DNA from 3 places in the Erwinia sp. Eh17-17 genome. Region 3 is predicted to be linked to each of the others. Evidence: predicted binding sites of a transcription regulator. Region 3 holds the regulator's gene; each other region holds the start of a gene.
What was found. The regulator CRP, encoded in region 3, controls carbon source genes, mostly activating them, when cyclic AMP is high. The targets are predictions, from matches to a motif close to ATGTGANNNNNNTCACAT.
Positions count from the first base shown of each region.

Region 1 (4,826 bases), on a different contig from region 3:
GTTTGGCGCCATGTGGGGCGTGGGTAACATCAACTACGGTCTGACCATGCGCTACCTGGGCATGTCGATGGGCATCGGGATTGCCATCGGGATTACCCTGGTGGTGGGCACGTTAATGACGCCGCTGTTACAGGGCCGGTTTGTTGAGCTGTTCAGCTCTGCCGGGGGGCGGATGACGCTGCTGGGGGTGCTGGTGGCGCTTATCGGCGTGGCTATTGTCTCACGTGCCGGTCTGTTAAAAGAACGTGCGATGGGAATTACCGCCGAAGAGTTCAACCTGAAAAAAGGGCTGGTGCTGGCGGTGATGTGCGGCATCTTCTCCGCCGGAATGTCCTTTGCCATGGACGCCGCCAAGCCGATGCACGACGCGGCGGCCGCGCTGGGCATCGACCCGCTGTACGTGGCGCTGCCAAGCTATGTGGTGATCATGGGCGGCGGGGCGCTGGTGAACCTCGGTTTCTGCTTTGTGCGCCTGGCAACCCGTTCTGACCTGTCGGTGAAAGCGGATTTCTCCGTGGTGAAATCGGTGCTGATCGCCAACGTTGCGCTGTCGCTGTTGGGCGGCACTATGTGGTATCTGCAGTTCTTCTTCTACGCCTGGGGTCACGCCAGCATCCCGGTCCAGTACGACTTCGTGAGCTGGATGCTGCATATGAGCTTCTACGTGCTGTGCGGCGGTCTGGTGGGGCTGTTACTTAAAGAGTGGAAAAACGTCGGGCGCACACCGGTACGCGTGCTGAGCGTCGGCTGTTTTGTGATTATCCTGGCGGCAAATATTGTCGGGCTGGGCATGGTCTCGTAACCGTGAAGGGGCCGGAAGACCGGCCCCTAATTGTACAGGCCAGGACAGGAAAAAAATTTAAGCGAGATGGCGGGAGTGAGCTGAAGGAACAAACCGCTGGCGCCAGGCGCTCGGCGTCAGGCCCGTTTCACGGGTAAAGACCACGGAAAAGTAGTTACTGTCATCAAAGCCGCAGCGCGCGGCGACTTCGCCAATCAGGCTGTCACTGGTGCGCAACAGATGTTTGGCCTGGCACAGCTGTAGCTGGCGCAGATAGTGGCCGACGGTCATCCCGGTTTGCTGGCGAAACAGCTGCTTGAGAGCACGCTCTGACAGCTGGTGCTGCGCGCAGAACGTGGCGAGATCAAAGGGCGCGGCAATCTGCCCCTGAATAGCGGCCATCAGCAGATCCAGCTGTTCCCCTTCGGGCATCTGCCAGGCGCGATCGGAGGCATAGCGGTGGCGTTGCAGCACCAGCGCCAGCTGCAAAAACAGCGCTTCCGTCAGCTGACGCGACAGCAGGTCACTTTTGCGGCTCTCCTGCTCCAGCTGCTTTATCACCCCCCTGGCCAGTGCCATACCGCGCGTGGTTAAACGCCAGGCGGCTGCGTCACGCGGCGGCAACAGCTGCTGCCAGTCCAGGCTCAGCTGGAAACGCTCCGGGCAGTAGATGATGTTGTCCAGCGCCAGTTCATTAACCGACTCATAGCTGTGACAGTCGTCAGCGTGCAGATAGAAGATATCCCCGCAGGTGACCAGCCACGGACGATCATTCATCACGTGCAGGCCGTTACCACGCCACACCAGTACGATTTCATTGAACTCATGCACATGAGGCGGGAAAGAGGGCTGGGAGGTGCGTTCAGCAACGGCTACCGGCATCTGTTCAGACGGCAGATAGTCAGCTTTTGCCAGGCGCAGGAGAGCGGTCACGGGTCACCTCATCAGTCATTTTGTCGCAGTGTACGCGGAGAGCAGCCAAATTCACGCTTAAACAGCGTAGAAAAGTGATTGCTGTCACCAAAACCGCACTGAAAAGCGATATCCGTGACGCGCAGTTCGCTGTGGCGCAGCAGGTGGCGCGCCTCCAGCAGGCGCAGACGGTTGAGATAGCGCTGCGGCGTGCTGCCGGTCTGATGTTTTAACTGACGGTGCAGCGTGCGCAGCGACAGCGAGAAACGGTCTGCCAGAGCCTCCCAGTCAACGTCTTCGCTGTAGTGATCCGCCAGCCAGTCCAGCAGCGCCCGCAGGCGTCCATCCTGATCGTCCGTCGTTTCCGCGCTACAGCCCTGGCGCAGCAGCACCAGCAGGCGCAGAAAATGCATCTCCTGCTCGGCCTGGCTGGCCAGGCTGTGGCTGGCGTGCGGCGCCTCCAGCTGATCGATGAGCTGCCGCGCCTGTGCCAGCACCTTATTACCAATGCGCCAGTGCGACGGATAATGGCCTTCCTGCTCCTGGGGCAGCAGGTGTTGCAGCCCGGCGAGAAAGCGAAACGATTCTGGCCCACGGTACAGCACGTTGGTCAGACACAGATTCTCGGTTTGTTCATATAAGTGCCGGTCGTGGCTGCGCACAAAGCAGACGCAGCCGCTGCACAATGGCTGTGACTGGCCGTTAAACACGTGAATGCCGGCACCCTGTTCGACGATAACAATCTCGTGAAAATCGTCATGATAGTGTTCAGGGAACACGCCCTGCGGCGCACGAGGCTCAATGGCGACCGGGAAGTGCCCTGACGGGAAAAAATCAACGCTGTGTAACACGGTCATGATGGCTTCCTCTTTAACAGTTCAGTAACAGAGTCTACGCAGCACGGTATTCCGGCACCTTGAATTTTTGACACGGAAAAACGGTATCCCGGTGATTTTTTTAAGAAAGGCGTGGGCAAGTGTGAGAAATGCGGGGGGCATCACACCCCGACAGAAAAGGAGCAAGCCACCGAACTGTGAACCACTTCACGTTCATCTTTGCCGTTTTGCCAGCGCTCACACCTGGCTGGCAGTGGCAAGAAGGTAGCAAACCCCGGCTCTTTTACACTGGTGGCATCGAATCATCAGGAAGCTATCACATGAGCCTTCGTCATTTTGTCGCTATCGATCTGGGCGCCTCCAGCGGCCGCGTTATGCTGGCCAGCCACGACGACCGGACCGGTGCCATTACGCTCAATGAAGTCAGCCGCTGCGTAAACCAGCTGGTGACGATGGATAACCGCCAGTGCTGGGATCTCGACGCGCTGGAAAACTTCATTCTTGCCGGGCTGGAAACCATTGACCGTCAGGGCATTGTGCCGGAAAGCATCGGCATTGATACCTGGGCAGTTGACTATGTGCTGCTGGATGCAGAGGGCAGGCGTATCGGGCTGCCGGTTGCCTATCGCGATGACCGCACCCACGGGGTGATGGCTGAGGCCTGCCGTGAACTGGGCCACAAGGCCATTTATCAGCGTACCGGCATCCAGTTTCTGCCGTTTAACACGCTGTATCAGATGAAAGCGCTGTGCCGCGACAGTGCGCCAGAACTGGCGCAGGTGGCCCACGCGCTGATGATCCCGGACTATCTGCACTATCGCCTGACCGGGGAGCTCAACTGGGAGTATACCAACGCCACCACCACGCAGATGCTGAATATCACCAGCGGGCAGTGGGACACAGAGCTGCTGCGCTGGAGCGGGGCTAACCCGGCCTGGTTCGGTCAGCCTTCCCAGCCGGGTAAGCGGGTAGGGGCGTGGACCAGCCCGTCAGGCAACGCCATCCCGGTGGTGGCGGTGGCCACTCATGATACTGCCAGTGCGGTGCTGGCGACACCGCTGTCCGGCGGCAGCGCCGCTTATCTCAGCTCCGGGACCTGGTCACTGATGGGCTTTGAAAGCCTTCAGCCTTTCACCAGCCAGGCCGCACAGGATGCCAACATCACCAATGAAGGCGGGGCCGAAGGGCGCTTTCGCGTGCTGAAAAATATTATGGGCCTGTGGCTGCTGCAGCGGGTGAAGGACGAGCTGGCAATTAACGACCTCTGCCAGCTGATCTCCGATGCCGGACAGCAGCCCGCCTGTCAGTGGCTGATTAACCCGAATGACGACCGCTTTATTAACCCGTCCAGCATGGTGCGTGAAATTCAGGATGCCTGCGCGGAGCAGCGTATGCCGGTGCCGTCCACCCCGGCGCAGCTGGCGCGCTGCATCTTTGACAGTCTGGCGTTCTGTTACCGCCAGGTGTTGCAGGAGCTGGAGCACCTGTGCGGTGAGCGTTTCAGCCAGCTGCATATTGTGGGCGGCGGCAGCCAGAATGCGTTTTTAAACCAGCTGTGTGCGGATGCCTGTGGCATTCCGGTGTTTGCCGGTCCGGTTGAGGCATCCACCCTCGGCAACATCGGCAGTCAGCTGATTGCTGCCGGGGCCGTGAAGGACGTCAGCGCCTTCCGCCAGCAGCTGGCCGGCCATTTCCCCCTTATTCGTTTTGACTCTCACGGTAGTGATGTGTTTCGCCGCCATCAGGCGCGTTTCCTGTCACTGACCTCTTCAGCAAAGGAGCTTTGTATATGACACAGGCCATTGAACAGGCTTTCGCCCTGGCGAAACAGCGCTTCGCCGATATCGGCGTAGACGTAGAAGCTGCACTGGTACAGCTCGACCAGATGCCCGTCTCCATGCACTGCTGGCAGGGCGACGACGTGCGGGGCTTTGAAAACCCGCAGGGCGCACTGACCGGCGGCATTCAGGCGACCGGTAACTATCCCGGCCGGGCGCGTAACGTGGAGGAGCTGCGTTCTGACCTCGATCAGGCGATGGCGCTGATCCCCGGCCCGAAACGTCTCAATCTCCATGCGATCTATCTGGAGAGTGAACAGGCGGTTGCGCGTAATGAAATCAAACCACAGCACTTCGCGGGCTGGGTGGCCTGGGCGCGTGACCGTCAGCTGGGGCTGGATTTTAACCCCAGCTGCTTCTCGCACGAACTGAGCGCCGATGGCTTTACCCTCGCGCACGTTAACGCAGAGATCCGCCAGTTCTGGATTGAGCACTGCCAGGCGAGCCGCAGGGTGTCGG
Region 1 covers NZ_JBDFQT010000001.1:907,841-912,666, reverse strand. The annotation lists gene rhaT (L-rhamnose/proton symporter RhaT) at 1-802, shown strand, start outside; gene rhaR (HTH-type transcriptional activator RhaR) at 860-1,714, opposite strand; gene rhaS (HTH-type transcriptional activator RhaS) at 1,726-2,550, opposite strand; gene rhaB (rhamnulokinase) at 2,850-4,322, shown strand; gene ABEH87_RS03995 (L-rhamnose isomerase) at 4,319-4,826, shown strand, end outside.
Region 1: the regulator CRP is predicted to act here: its motif matches at 2,679-2,696, upstream of rhaS (HTH-type transcriptional activator RhaS).

Region 2 (4,826 bases), on a different contig from region 3:
TGAAGACGAAGTCAGCGCCAGCGATCTGATTGACCTTCAGTCCGGTAATGCCGAACGCGGCATCTGCGGTCTGCCGTTTACCCGCCAGTCAGATCAACAAACCGTCTATATTCCGATGAACATCATCGGGAACCTTTACGTGTCCAACGGCATGTCTGCAGGCAATACCGCTAACGAAGCTCGTGTTCAGGGGCTGTCAGAGGTGTTTGAGCGCTATATCAAGAACCGCATTATTGCGGAATCAATCAGCCTGCCGCTGATCCCGCAGGAAGTATTAAATCGCTATCCGGGCGTGGTTGAAGCGATCGCTTCACTGGAAGCTGAAGGTTTCCCAATCTTCTCCTACGATGCTTCTCTGGGTGGCAAATATCCGGTTATCTGCGTGGTGCTGTTCAACCCGGCTAACGGTACCTGCTTCGCATCCTTTGGCGCACACCCTGACTTCGGCGTGGCGCTGGAGCGTACCGTAACTGAACTGTTACAGGGGCGCGGCCTGAAAGATCTGGATGTCTTTACCCCGCCAACCTTCGACGATGAAGAAGTTGCCGAACATGCGAATCTGGAAACTCACTTTATCGATTCCAGCGGTTTGATTTCCTGGGACATGTTTAAAGATGATGCGGACTATCCTTTCGCCGACTGGAGTTTCAAAGGCAGCACTGAGGAAGAATTCGCCACGCTGATGGCGATCTTCAAGTCAGAAGACCAGGAAGTTTATATCGCTGACTATGAGCACCTGGATGTATACGCCTGCCGCATCATCGTACCTGGTATGTCTGATATTTATCCGGCAGAAGACCTGCTGCTGGCGAACAACAGCATGGGGGCTTATCTGCGCGATACACTTCTCAGCCTGCCGGAAAGCAGCTGGGAAAAAGCAGACTATTTATCGCTTCTGGAGCAGCTGGATGAAGACGGTCATGACGACTTTACCCGCGTACGTGAACTGCTGGGTCTGGCAACGGGTAAAGACAATGGCTGGTACACGCTGCGTATCGGCGAGCTGAAAGCGATGCTGGCGCTGGCAGCTGGCGACCTGGAGCAGGCACTTATCTGGACGGAATGGACGATGGAGTTCAACCAGTCGATCTTCAGCCCTGAACGTGCCAACTACTATCGCTGCCTGCAAACGCTGCTGCTGTTGAGTCAGGAAGAAGGCCGCGATCCGCTTCAGTATCATACGGCGTTTGTACGCATGTACGGTCAGCAAGCGGTAGACAATGCATCTGCAGCTATCAGTGGTGAAGCGCCGTTTTACGGTTTGCAGAGTGTTGACAGCGATCTGAACGCCTTCCCGGCGCATCAGTCTCTGTTGGCTGCCTATGAGAAACTGCAGACGGCTAAACGCCTTAACTGGAAATAACTGTTCAAAAAAGTGATTTCAATTACCGATATCACTCCTGTTAAGTCTTAATTTTTCCTGCCGTTCATTGAGCGGCAGGTTAATAAAAGGTAACAGCCAAAGCCTTTACCTATTTAATTGTCACAATTCCGCTATATTTGCTTTGATAAATTCACTCTCCCGGTCATTCTTCTCGCATGAGACTCAAATATTTTTTGAATAATTAAAAAAGTTTTATCCCATATAATACAATAAGATAAATCCATAAACCCTACTAAAAACAGGCCTTTACCTGCTGGTATGCTGAGCCTATATGATCCATATCAATTTCTCTCCTATACTCCTTTGCTAGACTTTCCTCGCTGACTACTTTTGGGAGGACGTTAGTGTGAAAGCTGGCAACCCCTTTGATCTATTATTACCGTCCGAAATGGCAAAAGTTGCCGAAGACGCTGGCGTCTATAAAGCAACGAAACACCCCTTCACCACTTTTTTTCTGGCAATTACTGCTGGCGTATTTATCTCTATCGCTTTTGCTTTCTATATTACCGCGACAACGGGCACGGCCGCCGTCCCGTGGGGGCTGGCGAAACTGGTTGGTGGTATCTGCTTCTCACTGGGCCTGATGCTCGTGGTGGTATGCGGTGCCGACCTGTTTACTTCCACGGTTCTTACGGTAGTGGCGAAAGCCAGCGGCCGTATCACCTGGGCGCAACTCGCACGCAACTGGATCATCGTCTATGTCGGTAACTTTATTGGGGCCATCTTCTTTGTCGTACTGATCTGGTTTGCTGGACAGTATATGGCAGCCAACGGAGCCTGGGGACTCAATGTCCTGCAAACCGCTGACCATAAGATGCACCACACATTCATTGAAGCCGTCTGCCTTGGCATCCTGGCGAATCTGATGGTGTGTATGGCGGTGTGGATGAGTTATTCCGGACGCAGCCTGCTGGACAAGATGTTTGCCATGGTGCTACCGGTAGCCATGTTTGTGGCCAGTGGTTTCGAGCACAGCATTGCCAACATGTTCCTTGTGCCAATGGCCATCATCATCAAAGACTTTGCCACTCCTGAGTTCTGGCAGGCGACCGGAGCAAGTGCAGAACAGTTTTCGCACCTCACCGTTAGCCATTTTATTACCGATAACCTTATCCCTGTAACGCTGGGCAATATTATCGGGGGTGGTTTACTGGTTGGTTTAACGTACTGGGTGATTTATCTGCGTGATGGCGATCATCACTGATAGTGCCCGCTGAAAGAATTTTGCAACCGTCGGTGTGATGTCACCCGTCGGGAACGTACAACGAACTTCACGTTATAAGGTAGGTATCAAATGACCGAGCTTAATCAAAAAATGGCGGCAGCCTGGGAAAGCTTTGCACAGGGTGAATGGCAGACCAGCATCAACGTCCGTGACTTCATCCAGAAAAACTACACACCGTATGAAGGCGACGAAGCGTTCCTGGCCGGTGCCACTGAGGCAACGACTGCTCTGTGGGACAAAGTTATGGAAGGCATCAAACAGGAAAACCGCACTCATGCGCCGGTTGACTTTGATACCGACCTGCCATCGACCATCACATCTCACGATGCAGGTTACATCAATAAAAGCCTGGAAAAAATCGTCGGTCTGCAAACAGAAGCGCCGCTTAAACGCGCCCTGATCCCGTTCGGCGGCATCAAAATGGTCGAAGGTTCATGCAAAGTTTATGGCCGTGAACTCGACCCGACTGTGAAAAAAATCTTCACCGAATACCGTAAAACCCACAACCAGGGCGTCTTCGATGTCTATACCCCAGACATCCTGCGCTGCCGTAAATCAGGTGTACTGACAGGTCTGCCAGACGCCTATGGCCGTGGCCGTATCATTGGTGACTATCGCCGCGTTGCGCTGTACGGTATCGATGCGCTGATGAAAGACAAATTCGCGCAGTTCACCTCTCTGCAGAGCGATATGGAAAACGGTGTTAACCTGGAAGCGACGATTCGCCTGCGCGAAGAGATTGCAGACCAGCACCACGCTCTCCAGCAGATCAAAGATATGGCTGCCAAATACGGCTGCGATATCTCTGGCCCGGCGACCAGCGCTAAAGAAGCCGTACAGTGGACCTACTTTGGCTACCTGGCTGCGGTGAAATCACAGAACGGTGCCGCGATGTCCTTCGGTCGTGTGTCTACCTTCCTGGATATCTATTTCGAACGCGACCTTAAAGCAGGCAAAATCACCGAACTGGAAGCACAGGAACTGATCGACCACCTGGTGATGAAACTGCGTATGGTGCGCTTCCTGCGCACACCGGAATACGATGAGCTGTTCTCTGGTGACCCAATCTGGGCAACGGAGTCACTGGCCGGTATGGGCGTTGATGGCCGTACCATGGTGACGAAAAACACCTTCCGCTTCCTGAACACGCTGTACACTATGGGTCCGTCTCCGGAACCTAACATGACCATCCTGTGGTCTGAAAAACTGCCGCTAAACTTCAAAAAATACGCAGCTAAAGTGTCCATCGACACCTCTTCTCTGCAGTATGAAAATGACGACCTGATGCGCCCTGACTTTAACAACGATGATTACGCCATCGCCTGTTGCGTCAGCCCGATGATCGTCGGCAAACAGATGCAGTTCTTCGGTGCACGTGCCAACCTGGCAAAAACCATGCTGTATGCCATTAATGGCGGCGTGGATGAAAAAATGAAAATGCAGGTTGGCCCGAAAGAAGCGCCAATGATGGATGAAGTGCTGGATTACGATAAAGTGATGGATCGTATGGATCACTTTATGGACTGGCTGGCAAAACAGTATGTCACCGCGCTGAATGTCATCCACTATATGCATGACAAATACAGCTACGAAGCTTCGCTGATGGCGCTGCATGACCGTGATGTATATCGCACTATGGCCTGTGGTATCGCGGGCCTGTCAGTGGCGGCTGACTCCCTGTCGGCTATCAAGTATGCCAAAGTCTCCACCATCCGTGATGAAGATGGCCTGGCAGTAGACTTCAAAATTGAAGGTGAATACCCGCAGTTCGGTAACAACGACTCACGCGTGGATGATATTGCCTGTGACCTGGTTGAACGTTTCATGAAGAAAATTCAGAAACTGCAAACCTACCGCAATGCTGTACCTACTCAGTCAGTACTGACCATTACCTCTAACGTGGTGTATGGTAAGAAAACGGGTAACACCCCGGACGGCCGTCGTGCTGGCGCACCATTCGGTCCAGGTGCAAACCCAATGCATGGTCGCGATCAGAAAGGTGCGGTTGCCTCTCTGACGTCCGTTGCTAAACTGCCGTTTGCCTACGCAAAAGATGGTATCTCTTATACCTTCTCTATCGTGCCAAACGCGCTGGGTAAAAATGATGACGTGCGTAAAACCAACCTTGCAGGTCTGATGGATGGTTATTTCCATCACGAATCAAGCATCGAAGGTGGCCAGCACCTTAACGTCAATGTGATGAATCGTGAAATGCTG
Region 2 covers NZ_JBDFQT010000002.1:356,179-361,004, forward strand. The annotation lists gene ycaO (30S ribosomal protein S12 methylthiotransferase accessory factor YcaO) at 1-1,363, shown strand, start outside; gene focA (formate transporter FocA) at 1,731-2,588, shown strand; gene pflB (formate C-acetyltransferase) at 2,679-4,826, shown strand, end outside.
Region 2: the regulator CRP is predicted to act here: its motif matches at 1,654-1,671, upstream of focA (formate transporter FocA).

Region 3 (4,826 bases):
GCGCTGAAATCACAGCATGCCGGTAAAGCGCGCGATATCCTTAACGCTGCGGCAGAAGCGGGTGTGATGGTGCTGGTGGCAGGGACTGACGTGATACGCTTTGCGCCGTCGCTGGTGATTGAGCCGGCCGATATTGCCGAAGGCATGGCGCGCTTCGCGACCGCCGTCGAAAACGTACTGAACTGATCGCCCGACCCCAGGGGCGACCTTTTTTCCGATCGCCCCCGGGGTATTTACGATGATTTCCCCAACCGCCGTAACAGCCAGCGACCGTGATGCGGGCGCTGGCTCCAGGTCAGTGACGAGATGGTGTGCATCACGCTGAGATGGCCCAGGATCCGTTTGACATGCCGTTCCATAATCGTCACCGGACCCTGATGGAAATCTTCCGGCGCGTCCAGCACGTTACTCCCTGAATCGGGCCCGTCATATTCCAGGCGCTGCTGACAGCGCTGCAGGGCGATTTCACATGACTGTAAATAGCGCTCCGCCAGCGACGGGGTCAGCATGGTGTGTTCACGCGCCAGGATGGTCATGGCGTTGATATGTTCAACAATAAACTGGCTGTGCGTTACCCACAGCTGCATATCAGACAGATAGCGGGAATTAAAGCCCGGCTCCTGCATCGCCTGATGCAGTGAGTTAAACAGCGCATTATGTGCCTGATTGACCCGCATCCGCTGGTACGCCAGCTTCACCGCCTCCTGCTCACTGCCCAGCAGCATCTGCAGGGCTTCCTGATAGGTTTCCAGCGCGTCGTGCGCATTCTGACGCATCAACCCGCTCTGCCACTGCGGCCACAGCCAGATCATGCCGGCAAACGCAATCAGACAGCCTATCAGCGTATCCAGCAGGCGCGGCACCAGGAACTGCGCCCCGTTGAGGGACAGCAATTGCAGCGAATAAACGGTGGTGACGGTAAATCCAATCGTGGCCCAGCCGTAAAATTTACGGATAAACAGGTAGCTCACCAGGGTGATGGCCAGCATGATCAGCAGCACCCAGGACTCCGGGACATGCAGGCCCAGCGTGGTGGCGGCAATCACCAGCCCGGCCAGCGTACCCAGCGCTCTGTGCTGAATACGTACCCTGGTGGCGCTGTAACCATTAAGGCTGACAAACATCACTGTCATCAGGATCCAGTAAGGCTTCGGCAGGTTAAAGAACAGTGCCAGAGAGCTGGCAAAGGTCAGCATAACGGCATAGCGTGCGGCGGTGCGCAGGGCCGAGGATTTCAGCGACAGGTAGCTTTTCAGCGCGGGAAGCAGCGGCAGGCGGCGCTGGCGGTCGGCCATCAGGTCGCGACGGTACAGCGGGCGCTGGGTGCGTAGTACCCGTGCAATGCGGCTGAAGTGGTAGTAACAAAAGTTACCCACCGGGTTATCCGGATGCTGACGGGCGATTTTCTCCAGCGCCTGCAGCGGTTTGTCCATGGTGAAACGTTGCGCAAAACGGTGGTAGAGAATGTCATCCGCCAGCACCCGCAGCCGGGCGGCAATGGTCTGGGCATTCCAGCGGATCACCGCCTCAGCGTGGCTCTGCTCCACCAGTTTCTGCACTTCTTCCGGCTGATGCAGACTGACCGCAATGTGTTCCTGTAAGTCGAGTGCCACCTGAAACGCCCGCGTCAGGCGCTGATAGTGGTTATCGCGGCTGGCGGACAGCATATGCATCTGCTGGTAGCAGGTGTTAATCAGATCGACCGCTTTCTGCTGGCGTGCCAGCAGCGGCGGCAGGGCAGTTTCCGGGTCAGTCAGTCGGGTGAGCAGGGTGTATTTGGCGTCGCAGTAGTCGGCCAGCTCGCGGTATAGCAGACTGAGGGTTTCGCGCATCGGCTGCTCTTTCCACAGCCAGAACCAGAACCAGTTAAATGCGCCGTACCAGACGGTGCCAAGAATATACAACAGCGGTGGCTGCCACATCGGCATCCGCCCGGCAAGGCTGAGGGTGAAGATGGCAGCGATCAGAGAAGCGGGTAACAGACGGCCATGAAGCGGACTGATTTCACCGGTCACGCCCAGCAATAATGCCATGACCAGCAGGATCACCGGCAGCGGCACGCCTTCGGCTCCGGCGTACTGGATTAAAAAACTGCTGAAGGCGAACAGTCCACCGCCCACTATCAGGCGTTTAAAGAAGCGTTTGTGCGGGGTATCAAGACCGGCGTTATTACAGCAGGCAGGCACCAAAGAGAACAGCAGACCGCTTTGCAGTTCACCCAGCATCCAGCCAATGGCCACAGGTAAACACAGCACCAGCGTTTGCCTGAGCGCATAGTTAACTTCGGGATGATAGATGATTCGCCGCCACATGATCCACACCAAATAAAAACGGCGCGACAGGGCGTCGCGCCGTGGGGTCAGAGCCGGTTAACGTGTGCCGTAAACAACGATAGTTTTACCGTGTGCGGAGATCAGGTTCTGATCTTCCAGCATTTTCAGAATACGGCCAACGGTTTCGCGGGAACAGCCAACAATCTGGCCGATCTCCTGACGGGTGATTTTAATCTGCATACCATCCGGGTGAGTCATGGCATCAGGCTGCTTCGCCAGATTCAGTAACGTCTGGGCAATGCGCCCGGTAACGTCAAGGAAAGCTAAATTACCCACTTTCTCTGATGTGACCTGCAGTCGACGCGCCATTTGTGAAGACAGGCGCATCAGGATGTCAGGATTCACCTGAATCAACTGACGGAATTTTTTGTAGGAGATTTCAGCCACTTCACAGGCTGTTTTTGCACGTACCCACGCACTGCGCTCCTGACCTTCTTCAAAGAGGCCCAGTTCGCCAATAAAGTCGCCCTGGTTGAGGTAAGAGAGGATCATCTCTTTGCCTTCTTCATCCTTGATTAACACCGCTACAGAACCTTTAACGATGTAGTAGAGGGTTTCCGCCTTTTCACCCTGATGAATCAGCGTGCTTTTGGATGGATATTTGTGAATATGGCAATGTGACAGGAACCATTCGAGAGTAGGGTCTGTTTGCGGTTTGCCGAGAACCATTCGCTGTTATCCTCTGTTGTAATCGTGCCTAATCTACCCTGTATTCTACGTGCTGCAGCGGCGTCGCCGCTGGCCTGCTGCGCGAAATATTTAGGGTATCAGGGTATGAGTCCCTGCCAGGCGTTGAAATATTCAAGCGTTCCCATAGGAAATGATACGGGCCTCTGTTAAGAGCATGGCTCGTGCTGTCGTCCCGTTTTTACCTTGCATTCTCATGCCAGTAAAATATTGCAGCTTTGTTTGTAGCACAGCTTTACCAGACTGTCTTCTGTTGTCTCGCTTCAGCATAATTTGAAAAAGGGAGCATTGCCGTTTTTCCTGGCGCGGCGTACTCTGCGGTAACTGAATGAATTCGAGGATTTAGTTATGCAGGCACGTGTTAAATGGGTTGAAGGGCTGACATTTTTGGGAGAATCCTCATCTGGCCATCAGATTCTGATGGATGGAAACTCAGGGGATAAAGCACCCAGCCCGATGGAGATGGTGCTGATGGCGGCCGGAGGCTGTAGCGCCATTGATGTGGTCTCTATTTTACAAAAAGGCCGTCACGATGTGGCCGACTGTGAGGTGAAGTTAACGTCAGAGCGTCGTGAAGAGGCCCCGCGTATTTTCACCCATATCAATCTGCATTTTATCGTCAGCGGCAAAGCGCTGGGGGATAAGGCGGTGTCCCGCGCGGTCGATCTTTCCGCAGAGAAGTATTGCTCGGTGGCCATTATGCTGGGCAGCGGGGTGAAAATGACGCACAGCTACGAAGTCATTGAGCTGTCCTGATGACTGTCACTGGGGTTAATGCCGGTGCAGGCCTGGTGGAAAAGCGTCAGTAATCGCTGTGCTCTCGCTATCAGCGGAGATTTTTTCGACCTGATTGCGACATAGGGTATCAATGGCTGCACGTGAATATTTAATCCCACCTGGAGCCGCTCAGCCGATTTTCTTGCCTTCAATCAGATTTTTGACCAGCGGCCCCATAATCAGCTCCATCGCCAGCCCCATTTTGCCTCCCGGCACCACCAGCGTTTTAATATGAGAGATAAACGAGCCCTGTAACATCGACAGCAGGTAAGGGAAGTCGATATCTTCCAGCCCCTGGAAGTGGATCACCACGAAGCTTTCATCCAGAGAGGGGATACCGCGTGCGGCAAACGGGTTGGAGGTATCCACCGTCGGCACGCGCTGGAAGTTGATATGCGTGCGCGAGAACTGCGGGGTAATGAAGTTGATGTAATCCTCCATTGAGCGCACCACAGAGTCCATCACGGCTTCGCGCGAATGGCCACGCTCGCCGGTATCCCTCACCAGCTTCTGTATCCACTCCAGGTTGACGATTGGCACCACGCCGACCAGCAGGTCCACCTTTTCGGCTACGTTGTGCTGTGGCGTCATGACGCCGCCGTGCAGGCCTTCATAAAACAGTACGTCGGTCGGTTCCGGCAGGGGTTGCCACGGGGTAAATGTGCCCGGTACCTGATTCCACGGCACCGCTTCATCATAGGTGTGCAGATATTTGCGCGACTGGCCGGTGCCGCTGTGGCCATACTCGCTGAAGGTTTGTTCCAGCAGACCAAAGTCGTTGGCTTCCGGGCCAAAATAGCTGACGTGTTTGCCCATATCGCGCGCTTTACGGATCGCCATGTCCATTTCCGGCCGGGTAAAACGGTGAAAGCTGTCCCCTTCGACCTCGGCAGCGCGCAGGTTGAGCTGCTGGAAAATTTTTCTGAAGGCCAGGCTGGTGGTGGTGGTTCCCGCCCCGCTGGATCCTGTGACGGCGATAACCGGATGTTTGGCTGACATGGCTTACAACTCCCTGGAAAGGTCTGACGG
Region 3 covers NZ_JBDFQT010000004.1:21,574-26,399, reverse strand. The annotation lists gene ABEH87_RS12625 (aspartate aminotransferase family protein) at 1-186, shown strand, start outside; gene ABEH87_RS12620 (YccS/YhfK family putative transporter) at 234-2,312, opposite strand; gene crp (cAMP-activated global transcriptional regulator CRP) at 2,370-3,002, opposite strand; gene ABEH87_RS12610 (OsmC family protein) at 3,369-3,776, shown strand; gene ABEH87_RS12605 (phosphoribulokinase) at 3,927-4,796, opposite strand.